Regions from separate parts of the Lactococcus sp. LG1074 genome, predicted to be linked through region 1. Evidence: predicted binding sites of a transcription regulator. Region 1 holds the regulator's gene; the other holds the start of a gene.
The links. Region 1 encodes NrdR, which represses ribonucleotide reductase genes. Its sites were predicted from a motif close to ACACNATATATNGTGT; they were not measured.

Region 1 (5,484 bases):
CATTGAGACTCGCATTCCCTTGTTGAATCAAGACATAGTGTATCAAAATATTTTGTACTTGATCTGTAATATTTTGCTTGTCTAAATTATTCAAAATCTTAAGTTCTTCTTGCGAAGCAAAACCACCAGCTTGTTGTTTAAGCTTGTTTAAAAAATCACGCGGGGACACTTCTTTACTGATGACAATCAAATCCTGAAAGCCTTTAGGAAATTCCGATAAGGCAGGCAAAGGCTCAGATTTGCCGGCAAGCATTCTTGTTAAGTTGGCTGTATTCAAAGTCTTGTCAGCATTGGCAGTTTGTTCGGCTGCTTTAAATAATTCATACCAGTTGAGATCAAACTTTTCAGCCAAGCCATACAGGGTCAAGATATCCTGATTTTCATTTGCAAAAGTCAGATGCTGGTTTTCCATAATACTCTTAAAAGAGTTCAAATCAAATTTTTCTGTTTGAACGACTGTATGTGTCGGCTCAAACTTAACAGAATAAACTTCATGGAACTTTTTCGTAATTTCTAAAGCATCAGGTTCATGTTTTTTTGCCAAAGCTTTAACTTTATTTTCACCAATGCGTGAAACCAATAACTGCTTATAAAATTCGTCTGCTAAAAATTCTTCAAAAGTTAAAGGACTTTTTATCTCCATAAGATAACCCGGTTGTTGGTCAAATACCCGCACGAGCCCAATCCCTGAAAGTTTTTCTAAAGCTTCAATAAAAGGATGGAGTCCAAAATCAAGATACTCTAAAAAATGAGAAATCTTGCCCGTCGAAAAAACGCGCAAGAGTTGATAAAGTCCAAAAGCATCTCGCCCAATAATAGGCAAATAAAGTAGCGAAAAAGTATCGGCATCAAAGCTGATTTTTCCTCGATTTAGAATAGAAAATGAATCGCCTGGTCTCATAGTTCATCCTTTTATTTCTCTTTTTTTTTAGAACCGTTAGTCTTTTTTCGTTATCTTTTTAAGCAAATCTTCGATTTCACTCACATCTTTGAAGGAACGGTACACACTTGCAAAACGAACATAGGTAATATCATCCAAATCCATTAATTCTTCCATAACAAATTCGCCAATAACTTCGGTACGTACTTCATTTTTCTCTAAGCGGCGTACTCTTTGTTCGACACGATCAACCAATTTTTCAATGGATTCACTCGTCACCGGTCGCTTACGAGCACTGCGCACTATTCCTGTGATAATTTTATCACGATTGAAAACTTCACGGGTTTCGTCACGTTTTATGACCAAAAGTGGCATTTCTTCAATCCGTTCAAAAGTCGTGAAACGATTTCCACAATTTTCACATTCACGGCGACGGCGAATCATATTATCAGCTTGACGTGAATCTACTACGCGTGACGATTCAGATTGACATTTTGGGCATCTCATAGCTTAACCTCTCTTTGGGAATTTTGCTTCTAAACGGTAAATCACTTGCCCCTTGCTTGAGAATTTTGCTTCATACTCTGTCATTACATTGACTTTGGCAAATTCTTCATCTGCGTGCAAGTCTAACCAGACTTTTTCTAAAATCATACCATATTGACTCATGCTTGCCAATGAATATTCAAATAGACCGCGGTTATCTGTTTTAAAGTGGACTTGGCCTTCTGGTGGCAAGATTTGTTCATAAGTTTCTAAGAATGACTTATAAGTTAAACGGCGTTTTTCATGACGGGTTTTTGGCCACGGATCGCTAAAGTTCAGATAAACACGTGAAACTTCAGCATCCTCGAAATATTCTGTTAAAGCTGCGCCATCAACCAGCATCATTTGCACATTAGGTAGATTTGCTTCCAAAGCTTTGTCTAAAGCGTGAGATAAAACGGATAGTTGCATATCAATCGCAATATAATTAATCTCTGGGTTTTGAGCAGCCATACCTGTGATAAAGCCGCCTTTTCCACAACCCACTTCAATATGTATGGGATGATCATTTCCAAAACGCTCTGCCCAACGTCCTTTAAAGTCTGCTGGATTTTCAACAACTACATGTGCGTTACTTTCTAAGTGTTCCGCAGCGCCTTTACGATTTCTTACGCGCATTTTTTCTCCTATTTATTGAAAAAATAAGAAGGCAAGCCTCCTATTTTTATTTTCTAAGTTTTAAAATAAACGGCAAAAATTCTGAAAACGCGCAATTTCTTGTTCTGTTTCCTTAATCTGCTCTCTTGCCATATATTCTGAAATCTGACGTAGAAAAGAAAGTTTTCCATACCAGATTAATTCATGTTCTATATTTTTATTTTTAGCTGTTTTATAGCCTGCTTGATGGAGCCACTCTTCCCAGTTTTCTGGTTTTATATAGTGTGTTAGAACATGTGCTATATCCACTAAAGGACTGCTTAAAAGGACCGTATCCCAATCAACGAGATAGACTTTGTCACTTTCGTCATCAACCAACCAGTTTTTATGATTCACATCACCATGAACAACTGTAATCTCCTCCTCTTTTAACTCCGGAAGATTTTCTGAGAGTTCCACAACGACATTTGAGAGAAAGCCATTGGTTTCAAAGATTGAACTTTTACTCAGTACTTGTTTCAAAAGATCAGCTGGAAGCATGACTTCGTTATCTAACTTTTTACAGGCTTCAATAAGCTTTTCGCTTTGATGCAAATGCCGCAAAATTTCGCCAATACGGGAATCATTCATTTCATAAGGTTTCAACGTATGGCCATTAATCCAAGGTTGAGCAGCTAACATGTCACCTTCTGCTGTACGCTTCGTCCATAAGACTTGTGGCGTAATACCTTCAAGATACACACTTGTCAAAAAGGGGCTACAATTTTTTTTAATGAAAACACGCTTATTGTCGCTTTCGCCAACAAAAGCATTCCCTGAACCACCTTTGACAGGCATCATTGATAGGCTTGAAGATGTCATATTTACTCCTTTCTTTGGATTTTTTATATTTTTTTGCTTTGAAAAGTTTTTCCAGTGAAGATTCGTGCCACGAACAGCAACGCCACCCAGAAGCTTTTGTCTAGAGTTTTACGCATCAAATCGTGCTATAGAAAACTTCACAAATAGATTACATCAATAAACAAATTATTTATTTGGATAGTGAATCAAAATTGTTTGAGTCAAAATGTCAGCATATTGATAAGACTCTGTTGTTTTTGGGCCACGTGCTGGAATATTTTCAATTACAAAGTGTGTGGCATAAGTCTCAATCAAGTTGACTTTATGACGATTTTCACGTTTACGTCCAAATTGTGATGTAATTTCAATGGTTTGACCAACATGTTCTTCAACTTGTTTTCTGATATCTACAATTTTTCCTACTTCTTGGCTTTGATTTTGGTTATCCATTTTACTCTCCAATTTTTCTCTAGAAATGCAAAGACAGGCGTTTTCCGCCTAGCTTACCATTATAAATTTTAAATCTTATCCATTATAACACGAATACCCCTAGAAATGCTAGTCTTCATATCTGTTATCAATACTAGCAAATTTGTTGTATTCTTTCAGGAAGAGTAACTCGACAGTTCCCCGACTTCCTGAACGGTTTTTTTCAATAATAACTTCTACTTTATTGTCTACTTCTGGGACATCGTTAAAGCCCTCATCATCATCGTCAGCCCCGGCACGGTCATAATAATCATCCCGATAAAGGAAGGCGACAATATCCGCATCTTGCTCGATTGACCCAGATTCACGAATGTCTGACAAGACAGGTCGTTTATCCTGACGTTGTTCTACTCCACGTGAAAGCTGACTCAAAGCAATGACAGGAACCTTTAACTCTTTAGCCAGGATCTTCAACTGACGTGAAATTTCGGAGACTTCTTGTTGGCGGTTTTCTCGTCCTGTGCCCGAAATCAACTGCAAATAGTCAATCACGATAAGACCAAGATTGCCTGTTTCCTGTGCGAGTTTACGAGAACGTGCCCGTATCTCTGTAATCTTAATCCCTGGAGTATCATCAATGTAGATACTTGCTTTCGAAAGTGTCCCCATAGCAATAAAATATTGGTTCCACTCTTCGTCATTAAGCTGACCAGTACGTAAGTTATGGGATTCAATTGTTCCTTCCGCTGCAAGCATCCGGTTAACAAGGCTTTCCGCACCCATTTCCAATGAAAAGATAGCGACAGTTTTATCTTGTTTGGTCCCAATATTCTGCGCAATATTTAAAGCAAAGGCTGTCTTACCCACGGCTGGACGTGCAGCAAGAATAATAAGTTCCTCCTCATGGAGACCTGTTGTCATAGCATCCAAGGCCGGATAGCCAGTCGCGATGCCGGTAATCGTTGATTTTTGTTTAGCTCGTTCTTCCAGATCGTCGAGATTCATTGACAAGACGTCTGAAATCCGACGAAAGCTTGATGTATTACGTCCTTGTTGCACATCAATCAATGACTTTTCAGCTTCTGCAAGAACATCCTCGGCGGGATCTTCCTGACTGTAAGCTTTTTCTACACTCTGTGTTAACTTATTAATCAGCTGACGGAGCAAAGATTTTTCGGCAACGATTTTCGCATAATAAGAAGCATTAGCTGCCGTTGGGGTTGCAGTGGCAAGCTCAGCAATATAAGCGATGCCCCCGATAGTCTCTAAGTCATTTTGGTTTTCCAAAAGCGAGCGGACAGTTAACACATCAATCGCTTCACGATTGTCCGACAAGTGCTCCATAGCACGGAAAATAATTTTGTGTGCGTTTTTGTAAAAGTCATCCGTAGAAAGAAATTCTTTTACTTCAATCAAGCGGTCACTATCAAGGAAAATAGCCCCCAAAACGGCTTGTTCGGCGGCTAAATCTTGTGGTGGTGCTTTGATAATATCAATATCAGGCATGTTATCTCTCGCTTACTTTGACCTTGACTGTAGCAGTAACATCACGGTGCAATTTGATTGGAACATCTTTAATTCCAAGCGCTTGAATCTTATTGATCAATTGAATTTTACGTTTGTCCACTTTGACATCCAATTGACTTTGAAGTGCTTTCGCGATATCTGCTTTATCCACGGCACCGAAGGTGTGACCTGTTGTTCCCACTTTCATCTTGATTTCAACCATTACATCATCTTGCTCAAGACGTTCTTTCAATGCTTTAGCTGCTGCGAGCTCCTCAGCTTCTTCTTTTTCTTTAGCTTTTGTTTTACCTTGAAGTTCTGCCACAGCAGCACTTGTTGCAACTTTTGCTAAATTTTTCTTAAGGAGAAAGTTATTTGCATAACCTGTGGGTACTTCTTTGATTTCGCCTTTTTTTCCTTGTCCTTTTACATCTGCTAAAAATACTACTTTCATTGTTCGTTCTCTCTTTCCTTAATTAATGCGATGAGATCATGTTTGACTTCATCGATATTTCGTTCGTAAATTTGTGTGGCAGCGGCATTAAAGTGTCCGCCCCCTCCCATGGCTTCCATAATCGTTTGGACGTTATAATCTTTGAATGAACGCGCCGAGATAGAAATATAACCATTTTGGTGATTTGTAATCGAGAATGCCGCTTGAACATCTGCCATATCAAGCAAAGTGT
Region 2 (5,484 bases), 270 kb from region 1:
GAGCTGCTCGACTTAGAGCCTGTTTTGACAAAGGAACAACTCCGCTTGGCAGATGAAATGCGCCATACTGTCTTTTCTTACAAAATTTCTTGCCTTAAAGCCATGTTGCCTAATTTATTGAATTCAAGCTATGATAAGATTTTGACTAATCAAGAAGGCATTCAAACCAAATGGAGCGCGCTTAGTGAAAGTCAAAAAGTCCGAGCATTAAAAGATGTCAAGTCAGGAAAGTTATCCGTTAACTACTCTGCAAAGTCAAAAGAAAATAAGAAAACAGAAAAGTATTTAAAGGCTAATGCTAAATTGGCTACCTTTGAGATTGGCAAAGCGGCCAAAAAAAGAGCAGAATTGAAAGATTATCTTTTAAACCAAGAAGCAAGTGTGCGTCAAAAAGACTTACCATTTTCTTCGGCTATCATCAAGTATTTTATAGAAAATGAACTTGTTGAAGTGACTGAAAAAGAGATTTCAAGAACAGCGGCTGTTTTTGAAGCTGTCGTTCCTGATAAAGCAAAAGTTTTGAATCATGAGCAGCAACTTGCCTTTGAGGCAATTGTTTCTTCTGCAGAAAAGCCCTTTTTACTGGAAGGAATTACAGGATCAGGAAAGACAGAAATTTATTTACAGGTTATTGAACATTTTTTGGAAAAGGGACAAACTGCAATTATGCTGGTGCCTGAGATTTCTCTAACACCACAAATGTCTAATCGTTTTATTGCGCGCTTTGGGGAAAAAGTTGCGATTATGCATTCGGGACTTTCGGACGGTGAAAAATATGACGAATGGCGTAAGATAAAGGAAGGACGAGCTCAGGTTGTTGTGGGGGCGCGTTCCGCTATCTTCGCACCTTTAGAAAATATTGGGGTTATTATTATTGATGAGGAGCATGAAACAAGCTACAAGCAAGATTCGAGCCCACGTTACCATGCCAGAGATATTGCCTTATTACGTGCACAATATCATCATGCACGGTTAGTTCTCGGTTCAGCGACCCCTAGTCTCGAAAGCCGAGCACGTGCTCAGCGAAATGTTTATCATTTATTGACACTCACACATCGAGCTAATGACCAAGCTTTCCTACCTGAAGTTCAAATCGTAGATATGCGTAATAACCTTAGTGACAAGTCGGCCAATTTCTCAGATATTTTACTACAAAAAATTCGCGAAAAAATTGAGCGAAATGAACAAGTAATCTTGATGCTTAACCGTCGGGGTTATAGTTCTTTTGTGATGTGTAGAGATTGTGGTTTTGTTGTTGAATGCCCGAACTGTGATATTTCTTTGACCCTTCATATGGATACAAAAACTTTGAATTGCCATTATTGTGGTCATCAAGAGGGGATTCCACAAACATGTCCGAGCTGTCAAAGTCGAAAAATACGGTATTATGGCTCAGGTACGCAGAAGGTTCAAGAAGAATTAGAAAAACTTCTACCAGAAATCCGCATTTTACGTATGGATGTTGATACAACAAAAACAAAAAATGCCCATGAGAAAATTTTAAAGAAATTTGGTCATCATGAGGCAGATGTACTTTTAGGAACACAAATGATTGCGAAGGGACTGGATTTTCCTAATGTGACACTGGTCGGTGTGATTAATGCGGACACTGGTTTAAATCTCCCCGATTTTCGAGCAAGTGAGCGCAGTTTTCAGCTGCTCATGCAAGTTGCAGGACGTGCTGGGCGTGCGGATAAAAAAGGTGAAGTTATCATCCAAACATTTAATCCAGGTCACTATGCGGTTAAACTTGTTGCTGATCAAGATTATGAAGCCTTCTACCGTCAAGAGATGTATTACCGGCAACAACTTTCTTATCCGCCCTATTATTTTACGGTTCAGATCTTAGTTAGTCATAAGGATGAGGATACAGTTGCAAAAAAAGCTTATGAGATAGCAAGCATAATTAAGGCCAGTTTATCAGAGAAGGCTAAAATATTAGGACCAACTCCAAAACCTATTGCACGAACACATAATCTTTATCATTATCAGATACTGGTGAAGTATCGTTTTGAGGAGCAACTGGAAGAAGTCTTAAATCAGGTCCTTGATTTAACACAAAAACGTGAAAATAAAGATGTTAGAGTTCTTATCGATAGTGAACCCCAAAGTTTTGTATAAAAATGACAAGCTACTTGTCGTTTTTTTTGTGGAACATTGTCTGAATTTTATCAGGTTTTCATTGCTTACATTTTTAAAGTTAGCACTATATGTTGTGTTGTGTTATAATTAAAAATGCCTTTAACCACTACATGTTGTGTTTGTGCGTTGGAGCGATTTTGAACAAAAAAAGTGTGTTCATGAGATCAATGAACCTTTTCAAATAGTATTCTGGGAGTAAGAATACAAAAAGTTAGGAAGGAAAAAATGGCAGTGTTAGTATTAGCTGGAACAATTGGAGCTGGCAAAAGTTCACTTACAGAGATGTTAGCAGAAGAGCTGGGAACAGAGGCGTTCTATGAGAGTGTAGATGATAATGAGGTTTTGCCTCTCTTTTATCAAGATCCACAAAAATATGCCTTCTTGTTGCAAATCTATTTTTTAAATAAGAGATTTGACTCGATTAAAAGAGCACTTTCGCATAACAATAACGTGCTTGATCGTTCAATTTATGAGGACAGTTTGCTTTTTCACCTGAATGCAGATTTGGGACGAGCAACAGAGATTGAAGTAGAGGTTTATGATGCTTTACTGGAAAATATGTTAGAGGAAATCAATACGCTAACTTTTAAAAAGCGCCCTGATTTATTGATTCATGTAAGTGTATCTTTTGAAAAAATGTTGGAACGTATCCAAAAAAGAGGACGCGAATTTGAACAATTGGAATACGATAGTTCATTGTATGGCTATTATCAAGAGTTAAACAAGCGTTACGAAAAATGGTTTGAGGATTTTGATATTTGTCCTAAAATTCAGATTGACGGCGATAAGTATGATTTTGTTGAGGATGAAGAAGCAAAATTGTTTGTCCTTGAACAAATTAAAGATAAACTCGCAGAAATTGAGAAGGAGAACAACAAATGAATCTGACTGTTTTCTTATCGGCTCGTGATGGGAAAAATCCGACACATTTATTACGTAGCAAGAAACTCGGTGAAGCGATAACGCGTTGTGGACATACCTTAGTTTATGGAGGTTCCCAAGAAGGATGTATGGGTGCTGTATCAGATGCGGTGCTAGAGAATAAAGGACAAGTTATTGCTGTTTACCCGGATGGGGTTTTGCCTTTAGAACCACCTCGCCAAAATGCAACAGAGCTCTATCTGGCCAAAAATATGGATGAACGCAAGCGCAAGTTGATTGATCTGGGCGAAGCATTTATTATTTTGCCTGGAGGATTTGGGACAATGGAAGAAGTTTTTCAACTCTTGACAGAAATGAGTATTGGGCAAACAGCAATTCGCCCAGTTATTTTCATTGATAAAGACTTTTATCTTCCTTTATTTAATATGATTCAACAACAAACCCAAGAAGAAATGTTATCTTTAGAAGTTTTAGAAGCCGTTCATCTTGTTGAAACAACCGAACAAGCAATGGAGTTATTAGGAGATTTAAATTATGAACAAGCCATTTGAACAGGCAGTAAAAGTATATCTTGCAGCACCCTTTTTCAGCGAGAGTCAAATTCAAAAAGTGAAAAAATTAGAAGCAGCACTTGCAAGTAATGAAACAGTAGCGTCTTATTTTAGTCCGATGCGTTGCCAACGTCCAGAAGGATTAGCAGAGGATATTGAGCCATTTACACCAGTGTGGGCAAAAGCTACGATGGAAAACGATGTTAAAGAAGTTGAAGCTGCTGATGTGATTGTTGCCATCTTGGATTATGATGGCCAGGATACTGATTCGGGCACTGCATGGGAATTAGGCTATGCGATTGCGAAAGGCAAACCGACTTTCTTAGTACGTTTTGAGGAAGATGTACCGGGAAATATTATGCTCACAGAGCGAAATACCGCCTTCTTTACCGAAGCTGAGCAAGTAGAAACATATGATTTTATGGAAGCTCAAACTATACCTTATACCGGCAAATATATATAGTTATTATTTATTTTTTATTCATTTCGGGGCGAACAAATAACAAAAAGAGAGGTATTGATTTTCTCTCTTTTTTCTTTTTTATCGTAAAGAAGAGTTATGCTGAGTTGAAAGCCTATAATTAAGGGTATGAAAAGGAATAGGGAGTAAGAAAATGTTATAATAAAGGGCACACATTTTTTATAGGATAAGAAAAAATTTTTTATGAAAAATAAAAGAGGAGGATAAAGAGCACGAGTAACCTGTTCAAGGAAATTATCATGAACTTGAAATATTAAGAAAAAGGTTTAGACAACGTGTTAAAATAATACTATGACAAAAACGAAAATCATATTTATGGGGACACCTCAGTTTTCTCAAACGGTTTTGCAAGGATTAATTGATAGCCAACGTTATGATATTTTAGCTGTGGTGACGCAACCAGATCGTAAGGTGGGACGTAAGCAAGAACTTCGACAAACACCTGTAAAAGAGTTAGCATTGAAAGCTAACTTGAAAATTTTACAACCAGAGAAATTATCTGGTTCACCTGAAATGGAAGAATTGTTAGCCTTTGGCGCTCAAGGTGCAGGTATTGTAACGGCAGCCTTCGGACAATTTTTGCCGGGGAAATTGCTTGATGCAATGGCTTTTGCGGTAAATGTTCACGCGTCTTTATTGCCTAAATACCGTGGCGGAGCACCTATTCATTATGCAATTATGAATGGCGAAAAAGAAGCAGGCGTGACCATTATGGAGATGGTTAGAAAAATGGATGCAGGCGATATGGTTGCAAAAGCTTCTACTCCGATTTTAGAAGAAGATAATGTAGGTACAATGTTTGAAAAATTAGCTGTTGTCGGTCGTGATCTTCTTCTTGAAACACTCCCTCTCTATGTTGCAGGAGAAATCAAGCCAGAAGCACAGGATGAAACGCAAGCTACTTTTTCGCCAAACATTAGTCCTGAAGAAGAAAAAATAGACTGGACAAAAAATAATCGTCAAATCTTTAATCAGATTCGTGGTATGAATCCTTTCCCTGTGGCACATACCACATGGAATGAAGGGCGTTTCAAAATCTACAATAGTCGTCCCATTGACACAGACAAACACGGACAGCCTGGCGAAATCATTGACAAAACAAAAAAATCGCTCGTAGTGGCAACAGGTTCTGGTGCCTTAGAACTTTTAGAAGTACAGCCGGCTGGAAAGCCCAAAATGGATATTGTTAGTTTCCTCAATGGTTTAGGACAGAAAGTAAATATAGGTGATCAATTTGGCAAGTAATGCAAGACAAGTCGCACTCGATGTGCTTAATGATATTTTTGGGAATGATGCGTATGCGAATATCGCCTTAGATAGAACGTTACGTGAGGTACAACTTTCGGACTTAGATCGTAATTTTGTAACGGCTTTGGTCTATGGTGTAGTGTCCAAGGAAAAACTTTTGGAGTGGTATCTAGAGCCTTT

Region 2: the regulator NrdR is predicted to act here: its motif matches at 2,246-2,261, upstream of J0J36_RS08215 (deoxynucleoside kinase).

The regions. Positions count from the first base shown of each region.
Region 1 covers NZ_CP071293.1:1,371,042-1,376,525, forward strand. Annotated here, with positions in the region: gene J0J36_RS06765 (DnaD domain protein) at 1-901, opposite strand, end outside; gene nrdR (transcriptional regulator NrdR) at 938-1,387, opposite strand; gene trmB (tRNA (guanosine(46)-N7)-methyltransferase TrmB) at 1,391-2,044, opposite strand; gene J0J36_RS06780 (phosphotransferase family protein) at 2,105-2,884, opposite strand; gene J0J36_RS06785 (Veg family protein) at 3,050-3,313, opposite strand; gene dnaB (replicative DNA helicase) at 3,422-4,798, opposite strand; gene rplI (50S ribosomal protein L9) at 4,800-5,252, opposite strand; gene J0J36_RS06800 (DHH family phosphoesterase) at 5,249-5,484, opposite strand, start outside.
Region 2 covers NZ_CP071293.1:1,636,924-1,642,407, reverse strand. Annotated here, with positions in the region: gene J0J36_RS08220 (primosomal protein N') at 1-2,121, shown strand, start outside; gene J0J36_RS08215 (deoxynucleoside kinase) at 2,368-3,024, shown strand; gene J0J36_RS08210 (TIGR00730 family Rossman fold protein) at 3,021-3,575, shown strand; gene J0J36_RS08205 (nucleoside 2-deoxyribosyltransferase) at 3,559-4,038, shown strand; gene fmt (methionyl-tRNA formyltransferase) at 4,348-5,301, shown strand; gene rsmB (16S rRNA (cytosine(967)-C(5))-methyltransferase RsmB) at 5,291-5,484, shown strand, end outside.